2 linked regions of the Herpetosiphon gulosus genome follow. The protein of the gene in region 2 binds, or shares a complex with, the protein of the main gene of each other region. Links are inferred from orthologs where the notes say so. Each region holds a gene or a part of one and is shown on either strand. Other genes may lie near its edges. The genes, in order: dnaB and dnaG.

What was found.
Region 1: the proteins of dnaG (region 2) and dnaB are in contact, whole or in part, in a crystal structure (PDB 2R6A), measured with the Geobacillus stearothermophilus proteins. The link is inferred for Herpetosiphon gulosus from one-to-one orthologs. Residues at the interface, in WP_049624496.1 of Geobacillus stearothermophilus: Lys456, Leu457, Leu458, Pro459, Ala460, Asn463, Ala464, Leu467, Leu535, Leu536, Ile537, Ala538, Gln544, Glu545, Asp548, Tyr549, His552; in WP_033016901.1 of Geobacillus stearothermophilus: Ser13, Glu15, Ala16, Gln18, Glu91, Leu92, Asp94, Ala95, Val96, Pro97, Thr98, Ala99, Ala100, Asn101, Tyr104, Tyr105, Ile108.

Annotation. Positions count from the first base shown.
Region 1 is NZ_BAABRU010000001.1:336,748-342,012, forward strand. The notes cover bases 2,306-5,265. They hold dnaB (replicative DNA helicase), read right to left. Parts: upstream 4,697-5,265; coding sequence 2,915-4,696; downstream 2,306-2,914. Other genes in these bases: ABEB26_RS01500 (type ISP restriction/modification enzyme), read left to right, coding at 2,306-2,853; rplI (50S ribosomal protein L9), read right to left, coding at 4,827-5,265. Also shown: more of ABEB26_RS01500, read left to right, coding at 1-2,305. UniProt on the Escherichia coli protein: The main replicative DNA helicase, it participates in initiation and elongation during chromosome replication. Travels ahead of the DNA replisome, separating dsDNA into templates for DNA synthesis.
Region 2 is NZ_BAABRU010000013.1:69,727-76,465, forward strand. Bases 1,704-4,613 are described here. They hold dnaG (DNA primase), read right to left. Parts: upstream 4,173-4,613; coding sequence 2,235-4,172; downstream 1,704-2,234. Other genes in these bases: rpoD (RNA polymerase sigma factor RpoD), read right to left, coding at 1,704-2,219; lysA (diaminopimelate decarboxylase), read right to left, coding at 4,338-4,613. Outside these bases: ABEB26_RS17685 (SH3 domain-containing protein), read right to left, coding at 1-76; ABEB26_RS17690 (histidine phosphatase family protein), read left to right, coding at 229-852; more of rpoD, read right to left, coding at 1,017-1,703; more of lysA, read right to left, coding at 4,614-5,669; ABEB26_RS17710 (hypothetical protein), read left to right, coding at 5,847-6,739. UniProt on the Escherichia coli protein: RNA polymerase that catalyzes the synthesis of short RNA molecules used as primers for DNA polymerase during DNA replication.

The sequences.
Region 1 (5,265 bases), on a different replicon or contig from region 2:
GTTACGAGCGATGGTGCAAGTGCGATCAACAAGGCTAATCTTGATGATTTGACCGAGCTTATTCGTGATTTTATGTTGTGGAAACCTACTGTACCGCGCAATCCTAAAGAACTGGCCCAACTATTAGCACCGCTGTGTCGTTTGTTACGTAGCGATGTGTTGGAAGCCCTACCAGACCCTAAATCGCCCTTGAGCATCTTAGAAAAGACTTGGCGTAATTATTTATTTGCCGATGCCAGCAGTTTCGAATTTGCCGATGCCTATGCTCAAACCATGGTCTATGCCTTGTTATTAGCGCGTCAAAATGGTTTAGCTTCAATCACCATCAATCAAGCGGTTAGCAATTTGCGTGCAGGCCATCGCTTACTCTCCGATACCTTAAACCTATTGGGCGATTTGGATGCCCGTGAGGTGATTGCCACCTCAATCGATGTGATTGAACGAATTATTCAGGCGGTTGACCCAGCGATTTTTGCTAGTGGCGGCGATCCATGGCTCTATTTTTATGAAGATTTTTTGACTGCCTACGATAAGGATTTGCGCAAACAACGCGGGGTTTACTACACCCCGATTGAGATTATTCAGGCCCAAGTTGGCTTGGTGAATCAGTTGTTGGCTCAGCATTTCAATGCGCCCTATGGCATGGTTGATCCCAAGGTGGTCACGCTCGATCCGGCAACTGGCACGGGAACCTATCTCTTAACTGCCTTACAAGAAAGTCTCAAACTGGTTGAACAGGAGCGTGGCAAGGGCTTGCGAGCTCAATATGCTGGCTTTGCTGCCCAAAATATGCATGCCTTTGAATTATTGGTTGGGCCATATGCTGTCGCCCACTTGCGCTTTTCGCAGGCGATTGCCGCCGAACAAGCCCAATTGCCCGCTGATGGGGTGCATGTCTATTTGGCCAATACCCTCGATTCACCCACTAGTTCTCCACCACAACAAATAACCTTGGCGTTGCGCAGCCTAAGTGAGGAGCAAAAACGTGCGTCCAAGGTCAAGCAATCAACCGAAGTGTTGGTGTGTATTGGCAATCCACCTTACAATCGTCAAATCATTGATGAAGAGCAACAAGATAAGGTTGAACGTAAAGGTGGTTGGGTGCGCTTTGGCAATGAGCACGAAACGCCAATCTTTAATAGGTTTACTCAGCCAGTTATTGATGCAGGTGAGGGAGTCCATCTTAAAAATATCTACAACGATTATGTGTATTTTTGGCGTTGGGCATTGTGGAAGGTTTTTGAACAACCTCAATCGCAACAAGGTGGGGTAATTAGCTTTATCACGGCTTCATCATATTTACGTGGCCCAGGTTTTGTCGGAATGCGCCAACAGATGCGCCAAATCTTCGATGAGTTGTGGCTGATCGACCTTGAAGGTGATAATTTGGGCACGCGCAAAACTGAAAATGTCTTTGTAATTGAAACTCCCGTGGTGATTGCGGTCGGCGTGCGTTATGCAGCACCTCAGCCAAATCAGCCCGCAACCGTCCACTATTGCCGTATCGAGGGCACAACCGAAGAGAAATTAGCCCAAATTGCCAAGGTCAAGCACTTGAATGACCTTGCATGGGAAACCTGTAGCAGCGCGTGGTTTGATCCATTTATTCCTGCGGCAAACGGAGCTTATGCAACGTGGCCAAGATTAACCGATCTGTTTCCATGGCAGATTAGTGGCATGCAATATAAACGTAAATGGCCGATTGCAGCAAATCAAGCAACCATACAGCGCCGTTGGGAACATTTCATCAAAGCAGCAAATAAAGCCGAACTATTTAACGAAACGCGCGATCGTAAGGTTGATAAACTCTATGGCGGATTAACCGATAAAACAACTCGCTTGCCAGCTCTCAGATGGTTAACTGATCCTAAAACACCTATTACAATTCAACAAATTGGCTATCGTAGTTTTGATCGTCAGTGGGCAATTGTCGATAATCGGGTTGGTGATTTTTTACGCCCCGATTTGCATAGCGCTGATAGCGAAAATCAAATCTATCTCACTAGTTTGCTTACAAAAGTTCTTGGATCTGGAGCCTCGGCAGTTATAAGTCATCTACTTCCTGATATGGATTATTTCTGTAATCGCGGCGGCAAAGATGTTATTCCATTATGGCGTGATGCGGCGGCGAGCCAAGCTAATCTGCCAGCAGGTTTATTAGAACAACTTGCCACTGAATTAGGCTTTAACCTGACGGCGCTTGATCTCATGGCCTATTGCTATGTGCTATTGGCTAGCCCCGCATATGTTGCCCGTTTTGAAAGCGAGCTACGCACGCCGGGGCCGCGCATTCCACTCACCAGCGATGGCGAACTATTTCGCACAGCGGTACATTTGGGTAAACGCCTGATTTGGTTGCATAGCTATGGCCAACGCTGTATGCCGAGCGAACAACCCAAGGGCGTGCTGCCAGCGGGGCGGGTGCGTTGCGAGGTTGGCACAAGCCAAAGCGAATATCCCAGCGATTATCATTACGATGCCCAACAGCAACAATTGAGCATCGGCGTAAGTGGCCTGTTTAGCCATGTTCGGCCCGAAGTGTTTAATTTTAGCGTTTCGGGCTTGAAAGTCGTGCAATCGTGGTTGGGCTATCGCATGGCCGAACCTTCCGGACGTAGCTCATCACCACTTGATCAAATCTTGCCTGAACGTTGGGAATTTGATGATGAACTACTTGAACTATTGTGGTTGCTTGATCACACGATTGATCTGCAACCTCAATTGGCTGAATTACTTGAGCATGTGCTGAACTCGCCGCTGCTACTTGCCGCCGATCTACCTGAACCCAGTGAGTTAGAACGCGCTGCACCCAAACCGCTCAAAGAAACCCAGGCCAAAATGGCGCTCCAATAAGTTAACATTCCCTCACCCCAACCCCTCGCCTCGCGTGCGGAAGCGGGGGTATGGGAGGGTACTAATAACCTTCAGGCTGGCGATAGGTCTCTAAATTGGAAAATTTCGTTGTCGAGCGAAAAAAGCGCAAGGGCACGATCCCCGTTGGGCCGTTACGATGCTTGGCTAGGTGAATTTCGGCGATGCCTTTTTTGTCAGTTTCGGGATCATACAGCTCTTCACGATAAATAAACATCACAATATCCGCATCTTGCTCAATGCTGTTATGCACAATGATGTTATTTGCCACAAAATTATGCAACGTATCTACGGTCAAATCATAAACTGGCTCAACGCCATCTGGCTCGATACTGATGATTGTTTCCCATTCAATCGCTGTTGGCTGGCTGGTGCTGCCCAATTCGTGGGCAATTGCTTGGGAGATAGCAATTTGACTGGTTTGATGCAATTGATCAAGCCGTTGCCAACCATCGATGGTTAAGAATTTATGGTTAGCCGTGGCGCGAATACTACGCCCTAGCTTGGTAAGGAGTTTGAAAACAGGCTTTGTACCAGTCGTAAAGGCATTGCTAACAGGCCGTGATTCTAGTTTCCAAGTTGCTTGATTCAGCGCTAGAACATTAAAGCCTGGTTGCCCAACTAATTGATCGATTCGGACATAATGACCTTGATCAGGCAAATAGATCTGGGTATCGCCTGTGAGACACCCCGATTCGCGCAAGTCGGAGAGCATGGGAACGTGGGTGGTGCGGCTTTCGACGGCCCGCGAAAGTTGCGAGAGTGCAATCACGGGTACATTAATTTCCCGCGCCAAAGCTTTGAGGCCACGGCTAATTTCACTAATTTCCTGCACGCGGTTGCCATCGCGCTTGCCGCCACCCTGCATCAACTGTAAATAATCGATGATAATCAGATCGATGCCTGCCTCGGCTTGCAAGCGCCGACATTTGGAGCGCACATCCATAATGCTAGCGCCAGGCGAATCATCGATATAAATTGACATAGTGGAGAGCTTGCCAAGCGCCTCGGTGAGTAATTGTAGATCACTATCACGAATTTGGCCGGTACGCAGCTTTTGCATATCCACGCCTGTTTCGGTGGCCAAAATCCGCTGCATCAGCTGATCGCGGCTCATTTCAAGGCTAAAAATTGCCACGCAGGCCTCGGATTCCTTGGCGGCGTTGTAGGCAATATTCAAGGCCAAGCTGGTTTTGCCAGTGGCTGGCCGTGCCGCCAAAATCAACAAGTCGGAGCGTTGCAAGCCACCGGTTAACTTATCAAAATCGGTAAAGCCTGTTTTGAGGCCGACGACTTCGCCGCCGCGCTCCTGCATTTGGCTAATTTGCTCGAAGAAACTATCGACGACTGCGCCGATGTGAATAAAGCCATCGGCGGTGCGGCGCTGCGAAACTGCAAATAATTCTGATTCAGCCTGATCGAGGGCGGCCTCAAGCTCTTGGGTTTCGTCATAACCGAGGGCCGCGATCTTACCACCAGCGATGATCAAACGACGCAATAAAGCGGTGCGTTCGACGATACGGGCATAATATTCGACGTGCACCGAAGTTGGCACACTATTCGAAAGTTCAAGCAAATACTGAACTCCGCCGACGACCTCTAATTGATCTTTGCGGCGCAGCTCATCGGTAACGTTAACCAAATCGGGTGGCACACGGCGGTTGTAACAAGCCACTTGGGCGTTGAAAACCAAGCCATGCTTTTCAAGATAAAAATAGTCGCTAGCAAGCCAAGGTGCAACTGGAATAATTGCATCACGATCAAGCAAAATCGAACCAAGGGTGGCACGTTCGGCGTTAATATCGGCGGGTAACGACTTATCCATAGCGACCTCGGATGTGGAAAATGTTGGGATAACGGGTGGATACACAGTCGAAAAGCTGTGGAAACCAACGGCTAAAGCACTGATGCCGCGCTCATTGGCGCGGCATCAGCGGTTGGACCAAACGAATGAACTAGGCTTCGGTGCTCGCAACTTCGGCAGCTTCGGCTGCGGGCTGAACACTACCTTCACCATTTTCACCTTCGACCACCACATTGATGTGTGGTTCGAGACCAGCGAGCAACCGCACGCCGATTGAATACACACCAGTGCGCTTGATTGGCTCGTCGAGTTGGATTTTGCGGCGATCAACTTCTTGACCGATGGCTGCTTGCAATTTTTCAGCAATGTCTGAGCTCGTTACTGAACCATACAAGCGATCTTGTTCGCCCACTTTGGTGACGAACTTCAAGGTTACGCCATTGATGCTGTCGGCCAAACCGCGTAATTCTTCACGTTGTTTCGCTTCGAGTTTGCGTTGTTTGGCCAAGCGTTCTTCAGCTTGCTTGATCAAACCAGGTGTTGCAAACACAGCCAGCTTCTTTGGCAATAAATAATTGCGACCGTAGCCA
Region 2 (6,739 bases):
GATCGGGGACTTTTTTGCGCCGTAACTGCCAAACAGTCGTTGGCTGAGAACGTGGTGTTAAGGCAACTTGAGACATTCGGCTCGCCTCCCCCACGAAGTGTGGGTTACTAAAAAATGCAAAGTTATCGCTTTAGGGCGTATTATAGCGAGGAGAGATTGATTTGACAACGAAGCCAAGTGTTGGCTCTGATACAATAGCCTAGCATTAGTGTCAAGCGAGGTCGTTTTATGCGGTTGATCGTGGTTCGTCATGGCGAAACAGCCTGGAATGCTGAACGCCGTTATCAAGGCCATTTGCCAATTCCGTTGAATCAGCGCGGGCGCGAACAAGCGTTATGCGCTGGCCAACGTCTAGCAAAACTAGCAATCGATCATCTTTATGCCAGCGATATTGCCCGTGCTTGGGAAACTGCCACCATTATTGGCGAGCAAATTGGCCGCACGCCTGAGCCATTAATCGATCTCCGAGAGATCAACGATGGCGATTGGGCCGGCCATACTCCCGAAGAATTGCACGATTTGTTTCCCGACCATATGCAATTGATCAAGCTCAACCCCGATAGCACCCAACGCCTGAATGGCGAATCGTATGCTGAGTTGCAACAGCGTATGGCCAAGGCCTTCGATCACTTTGCGGCCAATCATCACGGTCAAACCGTGGTAGCGGTTTCACATGGTGGCGCGATCCGCGCTTTGGTCTGTCATCTGCTGGCAGCACCGCTCCGCCACTTTGGCCGTTTGTGGCTTGATAACGGCGCATTCGTCGAGATTGTTGCCCACGGCGATGAATGGCGGGTCTTGCGGGTCAATGATGCCGCCCACCTCGATGGGGTGTTTGCCAAGGGCGAATGAGCGCAAATCAAAAGGCAAAAGTCAGAAGGCAAAAGCGAGCATAGAATATAAATATAACGTTTAGGGGTCAGGGATCAGGGGCTAGGGTTTAGGAGCCAACAGTGCTATGATTCAACATCCTGATCCCTGATCCCTGATCCCTCTCCTTTCGTGTTTAAAATAAATTATTCAAGATAATCGCGGAGTTTTTTGCCAAAGCGGGGGTGACGCAGTTTGCGCAGCGCCTTAACCTCGATCTGGCGAATCCGTTCGCGAGTTACCCCAAACTCTTTGCCAACTTCTTCAAGCGTGCGTTGTGTGCCATCTTCTAGCCCAAAACGTAGCTTCAAGACGCGCTTTTCGCGCTCGGTCAGCTGATCAAGTACCTGAGCCACTTGTTCGCGCAACATCTGATGTGAAGCTGCATCGGAGGGCGCTTCAAGTTTTTCGTCGGGCAAGAAATCGCCAAGTTGGCTATCTTCTTCTTGGCCAACTGGGGTTTCGAGCGAAACTGGCTCCATCGAGGTTTTGCGAATTGCCCGTACTTTCTCGACTGTCAGATCGAGTGCCTGTGCTAGTTCTTCATCGCTTGGTTCACGACCATTCTCTTGGGTCAAACGCCGCGCCGTGCGCATCATGCGGTTGATCGTTTCGACCATATGCACCGGAATCCGGATGGTACGGGCTTGGTCGGCGATTGCCCGCGTGATTGCTTGGCGAATCCACCAGGTGGCATAGGTTGAGAACTTAAAGCCTTTGGTGTAATTAAATTTCTCAACTGCACGAATCAAGCCGACATTGCCTTCTTGAATCAAATCAAGCAACGAAAGCCCACGGCCAATGTATTTTTTGGCCACGCTGACCACCAAACGCAAGTTGGCGGTGGTCAGGTGTTCACGGGCTTGCTCGCCACGGTCGATGCGGCGGCGCAAGGCTAGGCGTTCAGCATCCGAAAGCGTATGATCATTCTCGATCAACTCTTGTTGGGCTTTATCGCCATCTTCCATGGCGCGGGCTAGCTCAACCTCTTGTTCGCCTTTGAGCAACGGTACTAAGCCGATTTCGCGCAAATACAAGCGTACCGTGTCGTTGACACTAATGCCTTCATTGGAAAAATCGGCTTCAGGATTCTCGCTGACCGTGATTTCATCGTCATCGTCGCCAGTTTCCTCGACCCGAATATTGGCCTTTTGCAAGGTATCGCGAATTTCTTCGAGTTGTTTATCCTCGTCACGCTGCGAATCGATAATTTGCTGAATTTCGCCAGGCGTAACATAACCTCGTTTTTTGCCAGTGGCTAAAAGATCGCTGAGTGTGCGTAAAGCGGGAAAATCGTCAGTTTCATCACCCGCAAGCTCAGAGTCGAGGATTTCATCGTCAAGAGCCATCTGTTCCTCCTCTAATTATTTGAGCGAATCACGGGTATCAAGAAAATAGCTGCTGCGACGTGGTTCCGAAGTCGCACGCAAATAATGTTGTATGGCCATGGCTTGCTCCAGCAATCGTTCCTGTTGATCAGGTTCGGCGGCGGCAATTATCTGACCAAGGCGTTCGCTCCAGCGCTTGCCTAAACGGTGACGCAATGGGCGCAAACATTCCTCGGCTTCACGAGTCACACGAAAACTACGGGTTGGTGGAGCATGATCCCAATTAAGTAGGCGTTCGCCATGGGCTTGCAATTCGGCTGGTACCGTTTCAAGCCATTCAATTGGATTGGGAGTAGCCATCGCCTGGGCTGAGCGCCACAGATCCCATAATACACGATTTTCGACTCGTTCAAAAAGTTCGCTCACATCGCCACTCCACAACTCGCGCAGAGTTGGCGCTGCGGCTAAATCATCACGTAGCTGTTCGCTGACCACTGCTTGGACTTGGGGAAAGCGAATTAATAACGATAAGAGAAAATCTTCGCGCCGCGCCTCCTGCTCTAGAATTGAAAAAACTGGCGGTGGCGCAGCGGGGCGGCTTTGACGCTGGTTGGGTTTGCGCTGACGCTCTGGTTGGTCGCCGCCAATTGTGCCTTCAATTAACCGTTGATCAACCTTAATCTGGTTGGCAAGCCGCTGAATATAATGCGCTTTTTCAACTGGATCGGCAATTTGATTGAGCAAAGGCGTAAGTCGCTCGACCGCCGCCGATTTGCCCTTGGCAGTGGTCAGATCCAAGCCACGGGTCAAGGTTGCCAGATAAAAATCCATCAACGGCTGGGCATTGGCAATCAGTGTGCGCCATTCCTCAGGGTTGTTGCGCACAATATCATCAGGGTCGCGGCCATCAGGCAGCAGGGCTATCTTGATCGTGGCATCAAGCTCACGCTCCCAGCGCAACATGCCTGAAGCGGTGGGCACAGGTCGCACATGGGTATCGAGCGTTTCGCGCAAGGTTTCCAAGCCGCGCAAGGCCGCCGATTGACCAGCAGCATCGCCATCCATCGCCAAGGTAATGCGCTTGGTCATTTTGTTGAGTTGGCTGGCATGGACATCAGTCAAGGCTGTGCCCATTGGGGCTAGCACATTACGAAAGCCTGCTTGATGGGCCATAATCACATCAACATAGCCCTCAACTACGACCACGCTATCGCTACTGCGAATCGTCTCGCGAGCTTGAAATAGGCCATATAGCAGGCTACTTTTATCAAAGAGCAAGGTTTGGGGCGAATTGATATATTTGGGGTGACCATCGCCCAAGATCCGCCCCCCAAAGCCCACAATCTGGCCCTTGGCATTATGAATTGGAAACATCAAACGCCCACGAAAGCGATCATAATAGCCGCCCTGTTCGCGTTCCAAGGCTAAGCCAACCTCGGCCACTTCGCTCGGATTGGCCCCGTGGCGATCGTGCAGGTAACCCAACAAACTTGACCAATCTTCGCTAGCATAGCCCAACTGAAATTGCTCGACAGTTTGCGGGGTCAGCCCGCGTTGCTCGATATAGCTACGCACATGAGCTGCTTTGGGCGATTGCAATAACTGGTGGCTCCAAAAACGGGCGGCGGCGGCATTCAACTCCAGCATGCGCGAACGCAGCACATCTTCTTGATCATCTTGGGCGGTGCGTTGGCGTAATTGGACTCCTGCGCGGGCCGCCAGTTGATTCAGCGCCTCAGGGAAATCGATGCCCTCGCGTTGCATCAGAAAATCAAAAATTGTGCCGCTGGCTTTGCAACCAAAACAGTGGTAGCTGTTGCTATCGGCAAACACCGTAAAAGCCGGCGTGCGGGTATTCGAATGGAATGGGCAAAAGCCCACCCAATTGCGCCCCGCCTTACGCAGCGGCACATAATCGCTGATGAACGACACAATGTCAATGCGTTCTTTGATATCGTCAATAACTGAGTTCATAATTTAGAGCATAGAACATAGAGCATAGAACATAGGTATGTTTGGCACTACGGCTATCAATGGCTCCTTTTTTAACCGCGAAGAGCACGAAGAGCACAAAACCGGCATTCAAAGCTAGCCTCTGATCGCTGACCCCTAGCCCCTGATCGCTGATCCTTTATTATGCTAAATATCCCGCGCCATCAAATCGGCATAGGTTTCGCGGCGTTGAATGAGCGTCGCCTGCCCGCGATCTAACAGAACCAAGGCTGGGCGTGGCACGCCATTATACGCGCTGGCCATACTGAGTGTATAGGCTCCCGCGACAGGCACTGCCACAAGCTCGCCAACCTCGGCAGCAGGCAAAGCCACTTCCCGAATTAAGACATCGCCCGACTCACAAAACCTTCCGGCCAATTGCACGGGCGCAATCGGCGGAGCACAAGGACGAGCAACTAACGCAGCGGTATACTGAGCATTGTACAACGAAGGCCGCAAATTATCGCCCATTCCACCATCAATATGCAAATAATCGCTACCATCAACCACAGTTTTGTGCCCAGTCACGCTATAGAGTGCCACTCCTGCCCGTGCCACCAACGATCGGCCAGGCTCGATAATCAAGCGCGGCAGCGGAATTTGATAGCGTTGGCAGCCCAAACGCACAGCATTGGCAATGGTATTGGCGTAGGTTTCGATATCGCCAGCTTGCTCGTTGGGCATATAGGCCACCGCCAAACCACCACCTGGGCTGAATTCAGTTAAGAGCCAACTTCGCTCACGCCGTTGCTGATCGGCAAATGCCAACAGCCGACCGATCATCTCGCGCAAGGCGGCCCAATCGCGCATTTGCGAGCCAATATGGGCGTGTAAGCCAACCAAATTCAGACCTGGTGCTTGTAAAGCTAAGCGCACCGCCTCGGCAGCAGTGCCATCCTCTAGTGGCATGCCAAACTTAGCGCTGGCGGCTCCGGTGCGAATATGGGCATGTGCGCCCGCCGCCACATCTGGCGCGATGCGCAAGAGAATCGTTTGCGGTGTTCCCCGTTTGGCGCAATAGTCGGCCAAAAATTTAAGCTGATCAAGATTATCAACCACAATTCGGCCAATCCCAGCCTCGACCGCTTGAGCTAATTCGGCTGGTGGTGTACCATTGCCGTGCAAATGCACATGGTCGAGCGGCATTCCAGCACGTTGGGCAATTGCCAATTCGCCACCTGACACCACATCCAGCCCCAAGCCTAAAGAATGCACTAATCGCGCCACGCCCACATTTAACAAGGCTTTGCTGGCATAGTGAATGCTGACATTGCTGCCATAGGCATGGCGTAACGCTGCACTGTAGCGCATTGCAATCGTGCGAATCGTCTCAGCATCCAGCAGATAGAGCGGGGTTGCATATTCAGCCGCCAGCGCCACCAGATCGCAACCAGCAATCTGCAAGCGATCATGAACAACACTGGCACTGATTGGCCAAACATGGGCGTTAGGCATGCGACGAACTTCGGCGTGTTCCATTGGCTCATCCTCGTGGCTTGGCTAGATGAAATTAGGCGTATCAGGTTTAACAAGCTTTTATGACAGATATCTCAGATCTGTACAATATGGTTTGCACAATGACCATTGTATAGTAAGACCCAGATGCCGTAGATGACGGATCGAGAAACTGGTTCTTTTGCTTAGGAGGAAGTCGCAATGTCTCGATTGAAGGTTCGCTTAACTGGTCTACTTAGCGCTTTAGTTATGGTTGGTACGTTATTCAATGGCCATGCCAATGCTGCTCCATGGGCCAATCGTTCAGCCTTTGTCTCACCCAAGTTCGAAGAAGTCTGGCGACGGTCGGATGATCCACGGGTTCGTGATGGGCGCTCGTTGTATTGGGGTTTTGGGCCGTGGTTTGATTATAACGAATATTACCGTGAATCGCCAAATGGCCTGCGCCGCGTGCAATACTTCGATAAAGCTCGCATGGAAATCAACGGGATCAATGGGAACACCGATGTAACCAATGGTTTGTTGGTGGTTGAATTGGTCTCAGGTCAATTGAAAACTGGCGATAATGCCTATGATAACGCCTATCGCACTGCCGCCGACCGCGTGCCAGTTGCTGGCGATGGCTATCAAACCAACAGTAATTCGCCAACCTATGCCTCGTTCGCAGCGGTTTCAACCTACAACAACAATGGCTACCGTGATCCAGATCGCCGCGATCAATCAATTGCCGATGCGATCGACAAATCGGGCAATAAATCAACCCGCAACGATTTACGCGATGCCTACAAAGATCAAACCAAAATTGTCGTTTACAACGCGACGACTGGCCACAATATTCCGCAAGTCTTTTGGGATTTCTTGAATCGCACTGGCCCAGTTATTGTCAATGGTCAGCGCACCAATGGCTCAATCGTCGATTGGACCAGCGCCATGGGCTTGCCAATTAGTGATCCCTACTGGGTAAAAGCCACAGTTGGCGGCGTGCAAAAAGATTTGTTGGTGCAGTTGTTCGAACGGCGGATTTTGACCTACACCCCAACCAATGATGCTGCCTATCAAGTTGAAATGGGCAACGTCGGCCAACACTACTTCCA